DNA from 2 places in the Weissella koreensis KACC 15510 genome. Region 1 is predicted to be linked to the other one. Evidence: riboswitches for the same ligand, from Rfam matches in the RefSeq annotation. Region 1 holds a riboswitch; the other holds the start of a gene.
What was found. Region 1 has a riboswitch for thiamine pyrophosphate ahead of thiM (hydroxyethylthiazole kinase). Riboswitches for the same ligand answer to the same signal wherever they lie in the genome.
Positions count from the first base shown of each region.

Region 2: it holds a riboswitch for thiamine pyrophosphate, as region 1 does, so the genes downstream of both, WKK_RS05575 (ECF transporter S component) here and thiM (hydroxyethylthiazole kinase) in region 1, are expected to answer to the same signal.

Region 1 is NC_015759.1:460,033-469,270, forward strand. It holds gene WKK_RS02245 (DUF2969 domain-containing protein) at 1-149, opposite strand, end outside; gene mreB (rod shape-determining protein) at 183-1,163, opposite strand; gene WKK_RS02255 (UDP-N-acetylmuramoyl-tripeptide--D-alanyl-D-alanine ligase) at 1,370-2,737, shown strand; gene WKK_RS02260 (bifunctional metallophosphatase/5'-nucleotidase) at 2,896-4,458, opposite strand; gene WKK_RS02265 (TenA family protein) at 4,725-5,366, opposite strand; gene thiE (thiamine phosphate synthase) at 5,356-6,003, opposite strand; gene thiD (bifunctional hydroxymethylpyrimidine kinase/phosphomethylpyrimidine kinase) at 6,000-6,800, opposite strand; gene thiM (hydroxyethylthiazole kinase) at 6,797-7,576, opposite strand; TPP riboswitch at 7,692-7,786, opposite strand; gene WKK_RS02285 (YhgE/Pip domain-containing protein) at 7,930-9,238, opposite strand, start outside.
Region 2 is NC_015759.1:1,150,283-1,159,520, reverse strand. It holds gene gatA (Asp-tRNA(Asn)/Glu-tRNA(Gln) amidotransferase subunit GatA) at 1-414, opposite strand, end outside; gene gatC (Asp-tRNA(Asn)/Glu-tRNA(Gln) amidotransferase subunit GatC) at 414-725, opposite strand; gene WKK_RS05595 (RsmF rRNA methyltransferase first C-terminal domain-containing protein) at 788-2,152, opposite strand; gene WKK_RS05590 (Cof-type HAD-IIB family hydrolase) at 2,174-2,986, opposite strand; gene WKK_RS05585 (aldo/keto reductase) at 3,236-4,225, opposite strand; gene WKK_RS05580 (ribose-phosphate diphosphokinase) at 4,263-5,237, opposite strand; TPP riboswitch at 5,367-5,459, shown strand; gene WKK_RS05575 (ECF transporter S component) at 5,555-6,118, shown strand; gene WKK_RS05570 (ABC transporter ATP-binding protein) at 6,122-7,501, shown strand; gene WKK_RS05565 (energy-coupling factor transporter transmembrane component T family protein) at 7,504-8,178, shown strand; gene thrS (threonine--tRNA ligase) at 8,239-9,238, opposite strand, start outside.

The DNA.
Region 1 (9,238 bases):
TGTTTGTGATTTGGACCTAATTGAACTTGAATTTGTGTACCACTTTCATCAATTTGACCAAGGGTATTTTTATTAATTTTAACTTCACTCAGTTGATCTGTTACAGCTTTAATTTCAACATCGATAGCTTTATTTTTGCGATTTGACATATTATTTTTTCCTTCCTCAATTAAAATGTTATTTTAATTATCGTGCATGTGTTCCAACAATTCTCCAGCTCCACGCGCAACATTATCCAAGGGATGATCAGCAATAAAGACTGGCACTCCTAGTTCAGCTGAAATCAATTTATCCATGTTCCGTAGAAGAGCCCCACCACCAGTTAGAACAATTCCACGATCAATGACATCTGCTGCCAATTCTGGTTGAATTTCGGCCAACACATCATGTGCCGCCTTAACAATTTGTTGGAAGGAATCATGCAATGCTACTTCCACTTCATTTGAATTGATTTCAACAGATTTAGGCATTCCATCATAAATATCACGACCACGAATAATCATCGTTTCAGGATCTTCAGATTGAAGAGCATTTCCTAACTGAATCTTAATTTGTTCAGCTGTCCGCTCACCAACTTGCAAACCATGTTGACGCTTAGCAAAACTGGTAATTTCGTTATTCAACTTATCTCCAGCAACACGAATTGAACGGGCTGAAACAATATCACCCAAAGACAAAACGGCAATATCAGAAGTTCCTCCACCCATGTCAATTACCATTGATGAGATTGGTGAGAAAATATCTAGACCCGCTCCAATTGCAGCAACCTTTGGTTCATACTCCAAGTAAACTTTAGCACCACCGACCTTTTCCGCCGCCTGCATAATCGCCTTTTTTTCAATTTCAGTAATATTAGTTGGTGCTGCCACCATAATATTAGGGCGTGACATAACACCCTTCACGTTTAACTTTTTAATAAAGTACGATAGCATTGCTTCAGTCATATCAAAGTCAGAAATAACTCCATCCTTCAACGGACGCACGGCGCGAATATTACCTGGAGTCCGACCAACCATTTGGTAAGCCTCAGTTCCAACTGCCAAAACTCTATCGGTTTTCATATCAACGGCCACAACGGATGGCTCGTTTAACACAATCCCCTCTCCTTCGACAAAAATCAATACATTTGCAGTTCCTAAATCAATCCCAATTTCTTTAGCCATACCCTTTTTTACCTCTTTAATTTAAAATATATCAATTTTTAGCTGATTAATTCCTATTATAGCAGAATTTACCAGAGTTTTTAGTTATGATCAAAAAGAAACCTGTAAATTATTTATTTTAAATAAATTAGGATCTTTGAAATCTTTTTTAGGCTTTTTTTTGATAAAATAAACTTAATATAAACTACAATTAGGAGATCATTTTAATGAAATATTCTTTAGCCACCATCGCCCAACTCGTGGACGGTGAATTATTAAATTCAACTAGTGAACCAATCACAGAAATTACTTTCGATGGACGTACAGCTAAACCGGGGTCCCTCTTTATTCCCATTACTTGGGGTAATGATGGGCACAATTTCATTCAAGGTGCCATCGATAATGGCGCCAGCGCTACTTTATGGGCAGCAGACCACGGTGAAAATCAGCCTAGTGACTTCCCGATAATTATCGTTCAAGACACCCTCAAAGCTTTTCAGCAATTAGCACAAGCTTATTTAAAAGAAATCGAGCCTAAAGTTATTGCTGTCTCAGGCTCAAACGGTAAAACAACCACGAAAGATTTTATTGCCACAATTGCTAGCACAATGTATCGAACCGTCAAAACACCAAAAAACTTCAATAATGAATTAGGAGTTCCTCTTACGATTTTGAGCATGCCCGCTGATACTGAAGTCTTAGTGATTGAGCTTGGAATGGATCATCCTCATGACTTGGATAGTCTTTCAAAGCTAGTTACCCCCGATATTGCCGTCCTTACCATGATTGGCGAAGCCCACATTGAATTCTTCAAAACGCGTGCTCGAATTGCCGATGGAAAGATGGAAATCATTAATGGCCTAAAACCTAATGGAATTTTAGTCTATAACGGGGATGAGCCACTCCTGATTGAACGGGCTGCTAACCTTAATTTTCAAACCAAAACTTTTGGTTTATCCACTGATAATCAACTTTTCGCTTCCCAAATAACTTTAACCGACCAAAAGGCCAACTTCACGACCAATCAAATGAAAGAAGCCTTTCAAATTCCTCTCACTGGTAACTATAACGTTAGCAATGCGCTTGCTGCCATTAGTGTCGGACAACTCTTAAAGGTCCCCGCAATTTTGATGAAAACCGCTCTACAAGGAACCATCATCACTGAAAATCGGACGGAATGGATAGCTGGTAACTTTGGGGGGCAAATTTTAAATGACGTTTATAACTCAAATCCCACTGCCGTTCGAGAAGTATTAAAGAGCTTCTCAGCAATTAAAAAACTCAATCGTAAATTTGTTGTTTTAGGCGATATGTTAGAACTTGGGACAGCTGGCCCTGAACTCCACGCTAGCTTAGCAACAGATGTAATTGATGCTAAACCCGATGCAATCTTCCTCGTCGGGCAATTGATGCAAAACCTAGCAGATAAAATTACAAATCAAGATCCTCAATTAACTGTACACTCTTTCCTAGAACCAGAAATTGATACACTCATCAAAACGTTACAAGCTCAGTTACAAACTAATGATCAAATTTTAATTAAAGCTTCACACGGTCTTCATTTGGAACGAATCGTTCAAGCACTAACAAAGTAATGCTCAATTCAATTAAACGATTAGGTTCTCTTGAACCTAATTGTTTTTTTATACTTTTCAAGCATCACCGCGCTTTAAGTTATATTAAATTAAATCCTCAAGTCATAAACTTTAAAGACGCTCAACATTTTAGAATATTACAAAATGTTCGATATAAGCTAACTTATTTGTTGATAGCCGATAATTTTAAGATTATGCGGTTGATCAAAATTTAAGGGTTGATGTTTTTGAATATAATCAGCAATTAAATCGGCCGTTTCAATCTGTACTTCTCGCACAATTTTACTTGCCTGATACATTTTAAAGTTACCGGTTCCATTAGATCGATAACTATTAACCGCTACTTCATATGATTGATTCAATTTCAGTTGTTTCCCTTGAAACATGACCGTTTTCACCCGTTGATTCATCGGTTTTTGCATATCAATCGTGTAATCAATTCCTGTCCAAAGATCGTAATTATAATGTTGGACTTTAGGAAACAAAAAATGAGGATTGATTGATAAATTATCATTGGCAGTTAGTTTAAAATAGCGAGCACTAACTTCAATGGCATCAATAATTTCTTGTCCCGTTAAGCTTTCCACAACCACTGTATTAGGATAGACATAATTTGTCATAATATCCCGGCGCGTTACATTGTTTTTCAAGCCTCGAACTTCATCATTAAAAATTGTTGTGCTGGCAATTTGCGTCTGACCTGCGTCCATCTGAGCCCGATTAATCAATTCAACAAATGGGTGACTTTGAATTCGAGCTAATTGATGATCAATAATTTCCATCTGATGACCAACTTGACCAATTAATTGATCCATCCACTGATCAACTTTAACTTTTAAAGGAGAAAGGCGCGTAATAATCTCAAAATTTTCGGGAGTAGTTTTAGTAGAAATTAATTTCACCTCACTATTGATCAATTTTTGTTTTTCGTCAAAAGTAAAGTCCATCACACCCACTGCTTCACCACGATATCCTGGTTGCGTCATCACCAAACCATTGAATTTCTCAGCCAACAACCGATGTTGATGTCCTGTTATCAAAGCATCTACACCTTCCAACTGACTTAATTCATATCCTTGATTTTCACCATTAATGCGTCCCAATGGTTGTCCAGTTTTTAAATCACATTCAAACCCACCATGATAAGCCAAAATCAGTAAATCTACTTGAGGTCGCAGAATTTTAATATATTTTTTTGCGATCATGACGGGATCCGCAAAATATAATCCTTTAATATTTTTTTCTGGTTCCCACTTTGGAATAAATTTAGTGGTTAGCCCAATCACGCCAACTTTTAAATCATTTTTTTGGAAAATACGATACGGACGCCCCAAGAAAGGAGTCTGGCTCTTTTGATCCAGAATATTCGCATTTAAGACATTTTGACTTTGAAGAGCTTTTTCTAAATAGATTCGACCATAATTGAATTCATGATTTCCAATAATTCGAACATCATATCCAGCCAAAGCTGCTAAATCATCATAAAGAGGTAGATCCTTTTGATCAATTTTTTCAATATAATTTGTTAATGGTGAACCTTGAATAAAATCGCCATTTTCAATTTTAAGCACTAAATCTTCATCCGTTAATTTGTCAGTTTCAATTTGCATCACACTCACGGCCCGCGCGAGCCCCATCTCAGTATTATTCAAGGGGCGTCTAAAATCATCTGCATTAAAATATCCGTGTACATCTGACGTCGATAAAACTTTGACTTGCATCAAGTTCCTCCTCATTTACTCCTTAAAAATCTACTTTGCATCAATTAATATATCTAAGTTAGTCCTCAGGAACAAGTTTTTTAATTTGCCACCATTCTATGGATAAATTAAATTATGATCCTTATTTCTTAAAAAACTAAATTAAATTTGTTAATGTTTTGGAAAAATTGTTTTTAAATTTCAATCAAAAATAATTACATGATTTAAAAAAGGCTAAGATAAATCATCTTAGCCTTCAAATAAATATGAAAAAAACTTTAACGACGTTAGTTGAACTCAACTTGATCTAAATCCATTGGCACTGCTTGCCAAAATTTAATTTCATCTTGATATGCCAAATGATAAATGGCTTCCCATTCAGCTAATTGAGCGCTCGATATTTGCTGATATTCAGGAACCAATATATTTAATGATTGCCACAGCCAATTCGTAAAGGCCAAATAATCCGAACTGGTATAATAATCAAACCAAGCCTTAAATTTAGGATCGGCTTGATCCGTAAAATCTCGGGCTAACAAATGATATGATTCTGTACATGGCAATAATGCCAAAATTCCTGCAATAGGATCCGATGTTTTGACAGCATGCTCAATATGCTGTAGATATGCAACATTATGCTCTCCCACTGCAATATTAGATAAATCCGGTGATGGCTTTAAAGCCTCATGTGCCTCAGCCTCAAGTCCATTAGCTTGTGGCTTTTTTATTTGTAATTGTATTGGTAATTTTTGAAAAACTGCTTGAAAAAATTCATCAAATTTATCAACATAAAAATGATCTTGGGCAACATAATAATTACGAGCTTCTTGTGGGAGCGATCCATTGACTAATGCTTGAACAAACTGAGTCTTAGCAATTATTTTTCGTTCATCTTTTGATTGTGCTAATAAATATTGATTAAATTCCATGCCAAGCCTCCTTAATTTTTTGAACAGTTTCTATCGGATTATCAGATCGGGTTAGCATTGAGATAACCGCCACTCCATTTAAACCAAGCTCAGCTAAATCAGATAAAACAGATTCGGTAATTCCCCCAATTCCGACAATTGGTAGATGGTTTTGCGGCAAAATTTCGGCTAATTTAGCCAAACCTAAGGCCGGTGCAGCGTCAGTTTTAGACTGTGTAGCAAAAATGGGACCTATTCCCAAATAGTCGGCTCCGCTATCTTGAGCTGCTGCTAATTCGGAGGCATTTGAAACTGAAAGGCCAATCACCATCGGTAAAGCTTGGGGTACTTTTAAAGCAGCTTGAATTTGATCACCTTGACCTACATGTAATCCGTCAGCATGAATTTGTTGCGCCAAATCGACATCATCATTAATGATGAACAAAACTTGCCATTTTTTTGCTAAAAATTGTAATTTTAAGACTAAGTCTAAGCGTTCTTCGCAATTTTGGTAATGGGTTCCCTTATCACGAAACTGATAAGCGGTAATCCCCGACTGCATTAATACTTCAATTTGTACGATAAATTCAGTCAAACTCAATTCTGGATAATCTTGTGGTCCGGCGACTAAATAGCATTGTAATTGTTCTATTTTCATTTCACACCCGTGACCCAATGATTTAAAGGTCCATGTCCATGCCCGACATTAATCGTGGTTTGAATTGCTTGATTCATAAACTCTTTAGCTGCGGGCATAATTGCTGCTAATTCCTCATTTCGAGCTAAACCGGCTACAATCAAGGCTGCCAAAGTATCACCAGTCCCATGTGTTCGGCTAGTATCAATACGTGGTGCTTCATACCAACTAGTTTGTCCATTTTTAAACAACATCAAATCACGCACCACCATTCCTTGACGATGGCCGCCTTTAATTAAGACATTTTCAGCCCCTAGCCTTTGAAGCTCTTGAGCTGCTTCTATCATTTCAAGGTCTCCTTCAATTGAACGCTGCAAAAGCACTTCAGCTTCACCTAAATTCGGAGTAATCACTTCAGCCAAGGGCAATAATTCATTTTTAAATAATTCAATTGCCGCCGGCTCCAATAATTGGGCCCCACCTTTGGCAACCATTACTGGATCGAGCACTAAATGTTTCACTGGAAATTTTTTCAAGCCATCAATCACGGTCTGAACCCAAACCTCATCAAACAAAGCACCCGTTTTAGCCGCCGTGATTTTGAGGTCAGTAAAAATCGATTCAAATTGAGCCATAATCATTTCAGGACGCGTTGGTTCAATCGCTTGAACGCCAAGGGTATTTTGCGCAGTAATACCGGTAATGACTGTCGCAGCATACACTTTTTGGTTATGAAAAGTTTTTAAATCAGCATTAATTCCCGCACCTCCGCTAGAATCGATGCCAGCAATCGTTAAAACTTGTGGTACTTCAATCATTCTTCATTCACCTCACTGATCTGTTCAATTTGTTTTTCTGTAATGGCATAAAGTTGGTCCATCAATGCGGGCATCAACTGCCCTGGCTGGTTATGCACTTTTGCACTTGCTAATTGCCCCGCTGCTCCCATGAGCATTGTGGCCTCCAGCCCTGCCTGAAGGTAATCTTTCGTCACAGCAGCAAAACTACCGATAATCCCGCTCAATAAATCGCCAGATCCGACATTAACTGCTAATAACGGATTATCATTTTTTACCCGCCAACTTCGTTTTCCATCAGTGATCACATCTGTTGCACCGGTCTGCACGATCACCGCTTCTGTTAATTGGGCGGATCTTTTTGGAATACTAGTCTGAACTTCAATCCGTGTATCTGCATCAATTCCTTGACCCTGACTCGACATTCCGGCAAACCAAGCAATTTCTGCGGCATTACCCCGAATCACATCGAATTTAACTTCCTTCATTAAGCGTTTTACAAAATCACTTCGATATGGCATCGCCACAGCTACTGGATCCAAAATGACCGGAATCTCAGCTTGATTGGCTATTTGTCCCATTAAAATTAACTCTGGCAAAGTCGTTTCCTGTAATGTACCAATATTAATAACGACGGCTTGAGAAATTTTAACCATTTCCGGTATTTCTAGTTGCTCTTGCGACATCAATGGCGATGCCCCTAACATGCTAATTCCATCAGCCACATGTTGCTGAGTGACAGTATTAGCATGGTTTAAAATCAAGGGGTGTTTCTTCCGAATGACTTCCAATAACATTTTTGCTCCTCCTTTTCACTTATAAATTACTAATAACTTTTTCCATATAATTAAAAAGCTCAACTAACCTGCCACGTCGTCGTAACAGATTAATTGAGCTCATTTTGATTTATTCCCAGTTAATATGTCACTTCCCTCCGCAAGTTTTAACTTAATCAGGTTCAAAGGGTCCGAATAAACGTCTCAGCAAAAGCTCCCCTAGTGAATAAATATTTAATTATGCCTTAATTTTAGCACTCCATAGTTAACTTGACAATTTTATCGTTCAAAAAAAAACTGAGATAAAATTATCTCAGTCTCTTTTTAAAACGGATCAAAAATCAAAGTTTACACTTTATTATGCCGTTTTATTTTTACTTTTCAACTGCTTGTAAGCTTTGGTTATTATCTAATTGAGATTTACCAGCTTTACCATGCTTTTGCAAGAAGTACATTCCTAACCATGTTAACAGCGTAAATACGACTGCGATGGCAAGTAAGACTCCAACTGAATTCCAGATTTGATCCATTCCTAATCCAGAAGTCATAGCTTGGCGTAATCCAAGAACTGAGTAAGTCATTGGAATGTAAGGATGGATAACATTATAGAAATGATTGGTCATTTCCATTGGGAATGTTCCACCTGAACCACCAAGTTGCAACATCAATAGCAACATTGCAACGAAACGTCCTGGATTATCAAAGACCATTGATAGGAACATAACGATCGCCATCGATGCCAATGAGAAGATAATCGTCATTACGAATAATTCTGCAGGATGTTCAGCATGCAAACCAGCCAACATCATCAAAACTGGTTCAATGACAGCCATTGCTATTGCTACAATCGCTGCAACAATAGCTTTACTGAAGAACCAAGCCGTAGCTGATTGTCCAGTAGTTGAAATCTTTCGGATTGGGAAAGCAAAGTTAAAGACAATTGCTCCGACATACAAAGCAAGTGACAAAACATATGGTGCCAAGGCATATCCATAGTTTGGTACAGAACTATACTTTGAATGAGATAACTTAGCTGGGGTTACGAATTGCTTGATATTTTTATCAGTAATCTTAATCCCACCAATTTTATCAGATCCAGACTTAAGTCCAGATGCTAAGGTACCGTTTCCGTCCTTCAATTGATTTGCTCCATCAATTAAGGCACCTGAGTTATCAACTAGTTGACTTGTTCCAAGTGCTAATTGATCAACTCCTGAACTCAACGTTGGAATTTGAGCTTGTAATTGGCTTAATCCACCATACAAGATATTTGATCCATCAGCTAATTGACTTACACCTGAAGTCAATGCTGGTACTTGTGAGTTCAATTGACTTGTTCCAGTTGCCAATTGTTGTGATCCGGCAGCCAATTGACTTACACCTGAAGTCAAAGCTGGTACTTGTGATTTCAATTGGCTCGTTCCAGCAGCTAATTGTTGAGAACCTGAAGTCAATTCTCCATTGTTAGCAGTCAATTGTGCTGAACCGTTGGTTGCATCTGAAACACCACCAGTATATTGTTGCAAACCAGCTTGCAAGGTAGCAGAACCAGCAGCCGTTTGCTTCAAACCAGCGTTTAATTGATCCATCCCTGCTACTAATCCCTTTTGTTCAAGAGGAGCATTGAAGCTCTGGCTCAAAGTTTGAACCTTAGTCAACAAAGTTTGCGTAGCAGTCAAATCA
Region 2 (9,238 bases), 690 kb from region 1:
TTGCTTATAATATGAAGTTTCAGTCGTTGAACCCATAGCAAATTCATCCAAATTTAACTTACCAACTCCAATAGCCCCAGCTTGCTCTAAGTTTTCTAAAACTGCTGCGCTATAAACTGGCTTAAAATCTTTTAGGATCCTTGAAGCTGCAGTAGTTTGAACATCCTTAGTAACCATATTATCTTTAATTCCAAATGGAATTCCAGCTAATATTTGATCTTCTTCAATCCCATTTTCATCCAAATTTTGGGCTTGTCCTAAAGCTTGCTCTTCCATCAAAGTAATGAAAGCTTCATAACGATCATCAGTAGCTTTAATATTATCAAAAGTTTCCTTAGTTAAATCACTGACTGATAATTCCTTAGCAATCAAATCTTGGTGTAAATCTTTTACTGTCGTTTTTAGAAAGTTCATTATTTATCTTCTCCTGCCGTCAAGATTGCTGGAACCTTAATCAAGGTTTCCTGAGTTTCAGGGGCATTTTGCAATAATGCAGCCCGTTGCTTAGCATCAACTGCCTCATCTTCACGTAATTCATTTTCCCCATCGGTCATTGAATACGTAGGTTCAACACCCTCTGTATCAACTTCTGCCAAAGTATCAACTACTTCAAAAATTTTATCTAATTGATTGGTGAAAATTGTTTTTTCTTGCTCTGTTAAGGCTAGTTTAGCCAAGCTAGCTACGTGTTCGACTTCAGCTTGCGTAATATTATTTGTTGTCATCAATTCAAAGTCCTTTCAAGATTCTGTTTTAATTTTATCATTTAAAAATGATTTATTTAATTTTATTTAGGCATAAAACGGAGACCTTTAGGATAGAAATTTTTCATTTGTCCATCAACTAGCTTACCAAATCCAGTTCCGTTGCCATTAATCGTCAACAGATACCAACCTTTCACTTGTTGAATATCGGAATCAACAAAAAAAGTTTCCCCATGAACATATTGAGCCCACTGTTGATCGTCTAAAGGATAAACATGCTTAAACATTTCCGGTTGTTCCGCCAAAGCCAAAGCCAAATTAGGTTCAAACCGATTCTTTTTAAATGTACCCAAATTCAAACCTGCACGTAAGACGCGCAATCCTTTCAAACTTGGTGTATCAGTTGGGACTAAATAAAGTTGATCTCCAAAAGTTATTAAAGTCCCCATTAATGGTCGTTGCAAAGTTTCATCAGCAAAAGTTTGCCAGATTTCTTTTTGGCTATCCGTCAAATTAGTTTTTACGACTTCCGGTGCCTTTTTAGCTACAGCATCAGCTTCTTTCAAACGCAAATGTGCTATGAAATGTCCTTCTCCATCTAAATGATGCGGAAATAATCGTGCCGTCTTTACCAATTCAGGATTACCATCGGCCCATTCTGGTCGACCATCATCCACTCCTTTTGGCTTATCAATTGGCATCAATTCTAACTCAGGATAACTATCCAACAACCAAGCAATAATTTGTTCATCTTCTTCAGGCGCAAAAGTACAAGTTGAATAGATTAATTCTCCACCACTTTTCAGCATTTTTAATGCTTCCACCAAAATTTCCCGTTGTAACTTTGCACAACGGCTCGGATAATCAACATCCCAATATTGCATCGCATCTGGATCTTTGCGAAACATCCCCTCACCTGAACAAGGAGCATCCAAGACAATTCGGTCAAAATATCCGGCAAATTTTGGCACTAATTCAGCCGGTGCATGGTTAGTGACTAAAACATTCTTAGCTCCAAATCGTTCTACATTTTCACTTAAAATTTGAGCCCGTTTCTTGAAAATTTCATTACTTACTAACAAACCTTTTTGATTCATAAACGAAGCCAAGTGAGTAGTTTTACCCCCTGGTGCTGCGGCTAAATCTAAAACTTTTTCGTCAGGTTGGGGATGTGCAATTTCTCCCACTAATTGGGCACTCGGTTCTTGAGAATAAATCAGACCTGTTGTATGGTCAACTGAATGACCTTTCAACCGTCCAAATCGTCCCCAATTTCCCCAAGCAACTGCTTGAGTAGTTTGCGTATCATATAGTGTTTGGTTAGCTTTTAACGGATTAATCCGAAAGCCCTTTTGTACTGGTTGTTTAAAAGTGGCAAAAAAGGCTTCTGCCTCATCCCCCAACAATTCCGCATAACGTTCTTTAAATCCCTGTGGAAAATCATCCATGATCATTACTTTTCCTTACTTTTATAAAATCGTTTTAATATAACGCGCTAATCCATCTTGCTCATTCGTATAGGGGGTGACATCATTAGCAACTTTTTTCAATTCCGAATTTCCATTCTGCATAACCACCCCGTGGCCTGCATACTCAATCATCTCTAAATCATTCATCTCATCACCAAATGCATAAACATCATCTTTAGCAATTTGATATGACCTTTGCAGCACTTGGAGCCCAGTATCTTTGGCAACCCCCGCAGGAGCTACTTCAAGAACCGGCGCATCACCACTCCAAATTTTAACGTTGACATTTTCTTTACCATAACGTGTTTGTATCCAATTTTGAATCTCAGTTTGTTTAGATGCATCAATTGCATGTAATAAAATAGCATTCACATCGGTTTTTAAATTAGCCTTATTTAACTGACCTTTTAACTTATTATCTTGTGGGAAAAATTTTTGATTTAATTTTTTAACACCAAACTGTTGACTCCAGGCTTGCTGATTTTGTTCCGCAATAACCAGATCAACACCTAAGTCACCTGCTTGTTCCAATAAATCAAAAACAATCGTGCGCTGAACTTGATGAGAGTAAGCGTCTCGCCAATTTTGATTAGGAATGGCGCCAAGTGCCCCATTGAAATTAATCATAGGTGAGTGTAAGCCTAGCTCTTGATAAATTGCATTGGTTAACCGCGGTGGACGTCCCGTAATAATCGAAATAATATGTCCTTCAGCTTGGGCTGCTTGCAATGTTTCGCGGGTATATTTTGAAATCATCCCAGCTTCATTTAAAGTAGTATGATCTAAATCAATTCCAATTAACTTACGTGCCATTTTTCGTCCCCCCATCGAATCCTTTATCCCAATATTATAGCAGAACTTCAAGGCGCCTCCCAATTTATTATCACCATGCTTATCTACTACAATATTAATAGCTTTATTAATCCAAAAAAAAACCAAGATAAGCAAAATTCTCATCAAAAAACTTAGCTAGTTTTATTTGAATAAGAATTTTCATCATATATCTCAGCTTTTAGATTAAATCAATTTTTTATTGCATCAAAGATGATTCATTTTCTTGATTTAATTTAAAATATTTTCAATTTTTTGTAACTCTTCATCTGACAATTTTAAATTATCAGTAACTTTAATATTATCTAACAAATGCTCAATTGATGATGCTCCAAAGACAATCGATGCCACCCGTCGATCTTTCAAAAGCCATGCCATGGCTAATTGTGCTAACGTTTGACCTCGATCTGCAGCAACAGCATTCAAAGCATTCAGCTTAGCTACTGTTTCATCTGGATTATCTGCTAATCCGGCATTCGTCCGATGAAGAGGGAAATCAGTTGGGAAACCATCAAGATAACGGTCTGTCAATAACCCTTCTGCTAGTGGTCCATAAGCTACTAATCCAGCATGATGCTGATCCAAAATTGACAACATATCATTATCTTCGGCTTCATTTCTGTGTAACATATTATATGAAACTTGATTAGTTACAAACGGCGTCCGTAATTCTTTAAAAATTTCCGCAATAGCTGCCGTTTGCTCAGCTGTATAGTTTGAAACACCAACATACAAAGCCTTACCTTGACGTACTAATGAATCTAAAGCAACAGCGGTTTCTTCTAGATTAGTATTTGGATCCCAACGATGAGCATAAAAAATATCTACATAGTCTAAATGCATTCGTTGCAAGGACAAGTCCAATGCTGCCCGCAAAGTTTTACGTCCTGAAAACTCGCCCAAAGGTCCTGGCCACATATGATAACCTGCTTTGGTGGTAATCACTAATTCATCACGATATGCTTTTAAGTCAGAATTGAAAACTGCACCAAACGTTTCTTCGGCACTACCATTTGAAGGACCATAATTTGAGGCATTATCAAATGAATAAATTCCATTATCAAAGGCTTTTAAAATCACTTCTCTTGAATTAGCCAATGGCTTTTGATCACCAAGGTTGCGCCAAAGTCCAAACGAAAGTGCTGGTAAGATTAGTCCTGAATCTGAAACCCGCCGTGCGGGAACTTTTTCATAACGATCTTCTGCTGCTGAAAATACCATAATTCCAATTCCTCCTCATTCAAAAAAACTAAGCTACTTAAATTTTTATATCTGGCTTAATCCGTGATCGTAACAAACCAGATAAGTCTTTATCTTGTCGAACGCGATTAATTGCATCCGCAATTAATGGGGCCACGGTGATAATCTTTAACTTATCAAATTGTTTTTCTGCCGGGACCTCAACGGTATCGGTAATCACAACTTGAGAAATTTCATCACAGTTCTTTAACCGCTCAGCGGCACCATCAGACAAGACGCCATGAGTCGCAACAACTGATACATCAATCGCTCCGGCATACTTCACTGCTTTGGCCGAAGTAACCATCCGCCGGCCAGTATCGATAATGTCATCAATGACAATGACTCTTTTTCCCGCAACTTCTCCTACTATCCCGTTGGGACTCTTAATATCTTCTTGTACTGCACGATCATTAATTACACCCCAATTTGCTTCCAAAATAGACGCAAATTGACGAGCTCGTCCGGCTCCGTTATGATCTGGTGCAAATACCACGGTATCTTCGCCTGTAAAATTACGTTCCAAAAAGTAATCCGATAACAATGGAGCTGCCAACAACTGATCAACTGGAATATCGAAAAATCCTTGAACCTGATCAGCATGTAGATCAATTGCTAAAATTCGTTGCACGCCATTCATTTCAAGTAATGATGAAACCATTTTAGCCGTGATCGGTTCACGTGACTTAGTTTTACGATCTTGTCGTACATATCCAAAATACGGCATAACAACATTAATACCATGTGCGGAAGCCCGCCGCAAAGCATCTACTACAATCATAATTTCCATGAAACTATCATTTACTTCTCCAGAAATGGGGGCCAGAATATAAACATCAGCTCCACGAACGCTTTCTAAAATTCGTTCATAAATCTCACCATCAGCAAATTGGTTGATAGTCATCGGCATCAAATCTGCACCCATTTCATCGGCAATCTTTTGCGCTAATTCATGATTAGTGCTCAAACCAATCAACTTTAATTCATGCTCCACCCGCTTATTCCTCCGTTTTCTATTACTTTATATTTTACCAAAAAAACATCATTAACGCAGTAGGTTAAGTGAAACTATTTACTTTTAATTGCTTTTTTAAGAAAAAAGCCTTAAACTAATTTTGACATATCAAACAAGCTGGGGCGCTCCATTTGAGCTGAGAAGTAACCCATTGAACCTGCTACGGTTAGCACCGACGAAGGAAGCTTGGTTATTTACCCGAGAAATTGTAAACGACCGTTCTTATTTGCTTTCAACGTGCAAAAAGAACGGTTTTTTGTTTGACATATCATAATAAATTCCCCGGAGGCATTATCATGCAAACAATTCCTGACAACTCATCACACTGGCAACTAAAAGATGTTATCTTTTTAGCTTTAATCGCCCTTTTCTTTGGTGTAATTTATCAAATTTGGGGTTTCTCTTATACTTTCATCGCTGCCACGCCGCTAAAGCCGTTTGCCAATGACGCTACTTTAGGCGTGTGGCTCATGGCCGGTCCTTTAGCCGGACGATTAATTCCAAAACCTGGTTCTGCCACTTTAGGTGAATTTTTGGCTGCAACTATTGAAATGTTCCTTTTTTCACAGTGGGGCGCTATGAACCTGGTCTCCGGATTAATTCAAGGTCTAGGAGCTGAAATTGGCTTTGCTAGTACTAAGTATCGGCCACGTCCTAAAACCAATCTTTTTATCTCAGCTCTCATGATGACAATTTTAACTTTTATTTGGGACCTTTTTCAATCAGGTTATTTAGCTTACCATCTACCCATGCTAGCTCTTCTATTCATAATTCGTTTCATCTCAACTGGGTTCTTTGCTGGAATTTTAGTTAATTTAATTGAAAAAATGGTTACTAAGACTGGAGCGATTCGTAAATAAATTATGACACTTTTAAAAATTAATGACTTAACCTTTACCTATCCAAATGATGCAAAGCCTGTTTTGAATCAAGTAAATTGGAGTTTAGACCCCCATAGTTTTAATTTATTAAGCGGGCCCAGTGGAGTTGGCAAATCCACTCTGTTACGTTTAATGGCTGGGCTTGAGCGTCCACAAAGCGGAACGATTACCATTGATCAATATCCGATCCATACAGTAGTCCCCTTTGAGCGTGCTAAACATGTCGCGCTCCTATTTCAAAACCCATCCCGCCAGTTTACAATGCAGACTGCTCAAGAAGAATTACAATTTGCATTAGAGAATTTACAAACACCACAAGCACAAATTGAACCACGAATCGAGAAAGTTTTAACAGCCCTAAATTTAACGGATATAGCGGATCGCCCTTTACTTCATTTATCTGGAGGTGAACAACAAAAAGCGGCCCTAGCAATCATTTTAGCCATGGACACAAATATCATTGTATTAGACGAGCCATTTGCTAATGTCGATCCTGATGCCCGCTTATCTTTATTGAAAACCTTAAAACAAATTCAATTAGAGCAAGATAAAACAATTATAATTACCGATCATGATCTAAACAATTATCAGCAGATCATTGATCATCATTACCAACTGACTTCCGCTGGTGAATTAATTATAAGTAAATCAAATCAACTTATGACAGCCCCTCCAGTCATTTTCAAAAAGCGGACTAATTTAATTAATGGGTCCTTATCTTGGACGGATTTATCTATTACGCAAGCTAAAAAAACATTATTGAAGCCAAATAGTTTCACTCTGCCAGCGGCCTCCATTGGCCTCCTTTCAGGTCAAAATGGATCGGGTAAATCCACTTTGTTACAAACAATTAGCCGTCAACGCCCGTTAAATGGAACCTTAACATGGGATGGCCAATCCCATCTAAAAGATTGGTCATCCTTTGTCGGCTATGGCTTTCAAACTGCCAGCAATCAATTTATAACTATGACTCCGGCTGAAGAATTTTCAATCAGTTTAAAAATCAGTCAACAAGCTGAATACTGGACCCCCACTTTGATCAATTCTTGCATCGAACAGTTACAATTGACCGAAGTTTTAAACCATAGTGTCTACCAGCTATCTGGCGGACAGCAAAAAAAAGTTCAAACTTTAGCCCTCCTAATCTTAGGATTGCCAGTTCTTTTATTAGATGAACCCTTAGCTGGATTAGATTTACAATCAATTAAAATAGTTATGAACATTATGCAAAAATATATCAAAAGCACCCAAACTAGTATCTTGATGATTTCACATCAGCGCCATGGTTTAGAAACATTTATTGATTATGAACGCAATTTAACACAACAAACTTTAATTAACCCAGCCGAGAGAGGATTATAATTATGGCAGGCCATTTTAAATTTGAACCGGCGTTGTTGCTATCAACCGTTTTATTAGCTTCCATTGAAATTTCCTTTGTGCGCAGCATCCCAGGAAATCTTTTTTTGGTTTTAATTGGACTATTTTATTTATTTTTAAATCAAATCAATTATCGAAAAATAGGTTTACTCTTACTCATTTCAATTCCATTAGCATTTGGAACCTGGACCTCATTTTGGTTTTTTGGAACTGGCGATCATCTCACCAATGCTCGACTTTATACGTCTCGACTTTATGCTTATTTAATTCTAGGTGGACTAGTTACACTAACATCTACTCCCCGAGATCTCTTAATAAATTTACATGCCCGCTTTAAGCTATCAAACACCTTTGTTTATGGTATTTTAGCAGCATTAAATTTACTCGACCAAGTAAAACAGCAAATCAAAACCATTCAGTATGCAGCTAAACTACGAGGTATAAAATACCATCTTTGGAGCCCTCAACTATATTTTAAAACTATCTTAAGCGCCAATTATTGGGCCACCGATTTAACCAATGCAATGCATTCTCACGGTTTTTCCGAGGGCCAATCACGGACTGAAGCACTGCCAATGCCTTGGCCCATTGTACAAATAATCATCTTAATTTTGATTTTAGTTCTATTCAATGGCATTTTATGGTTTTGCAAAAATTAAATTAAAAAAGAGGTTGGAACAATTAAGTTCTAACCTCTTTTCATTTAAAATATTTTATATTTACTTTTGATCAGTACGTGAATAATTAGCAATGTCAGCTAACAAAGTTTTTTCAAACTCAGCCAATGGCATCGTCTCAGTATCACGTGAACCGAAACGACGAATTGTAACACTTTCATTATTCTTCTCATCATCCCCAATTACCAAAGTATATGGAATCTTCAATGATTGCGCATCACGAATCAAATAACCTAACTTTTCATTGCGGTCTTCATATTCGGCACGAATTCCTTGGTGCTTCAATTGCTCCACAATCTTTTCTGCATATTCACTGTGAGCTCCACGATTAACTGGGATTACACGTACTTGATGAGGTGCCAACCAAGTTGGGAAAGCACCCTTGTACATTTCAATGAGGTAAGCTGTAAAGCGTTCCATCGTTGAAATAACACCACGGTGAATCATCACTGGGCGATGTTGTTCTCCATCAGAACCTACATAACCTAAATCGAACTTCTCAGGCAACAAGAAATCTAATTGAATCGTTGAAAGTGTTTCTTCGCCACCCAAGGCAGTCTTAATTTGAACATCCAACTTTGGACCATAGAAGGCAGCTTCACCTTCGGCTTCAAAGTAATCTAGTCCCAAATCATCCATAGCAGCCTTCAACATCCGTTGTGAATTGGCCCACATTTCATCATCGTCAAAATACTTTTCTGTATTTTTAGGATCACGATAAGAAAGACGGAAGCGGTAATCACTAATGTTAAAGTCATGGTAGACATCAATCATCAAGTTCAAGATGTTTTTAAATTCATCTTCAATTTGATCCAAAGTCACAAATGTGTGTCCATCATTCAATGTCATTTCGCGGACACGTGATAGACCAGTCAAAGCCCCAGACTTTTCATAACGATGCATCATCCCCAATTCTGCAATCCGCAAAGGCAATTCTTTATATGAACGTGGATGATGATTATACACTTGAATGTGTGAAGGACAGTTCATTGGCCGTAGTTCTAGGAATTCACCATCTCCCATATCCATTGGTGGAAACATA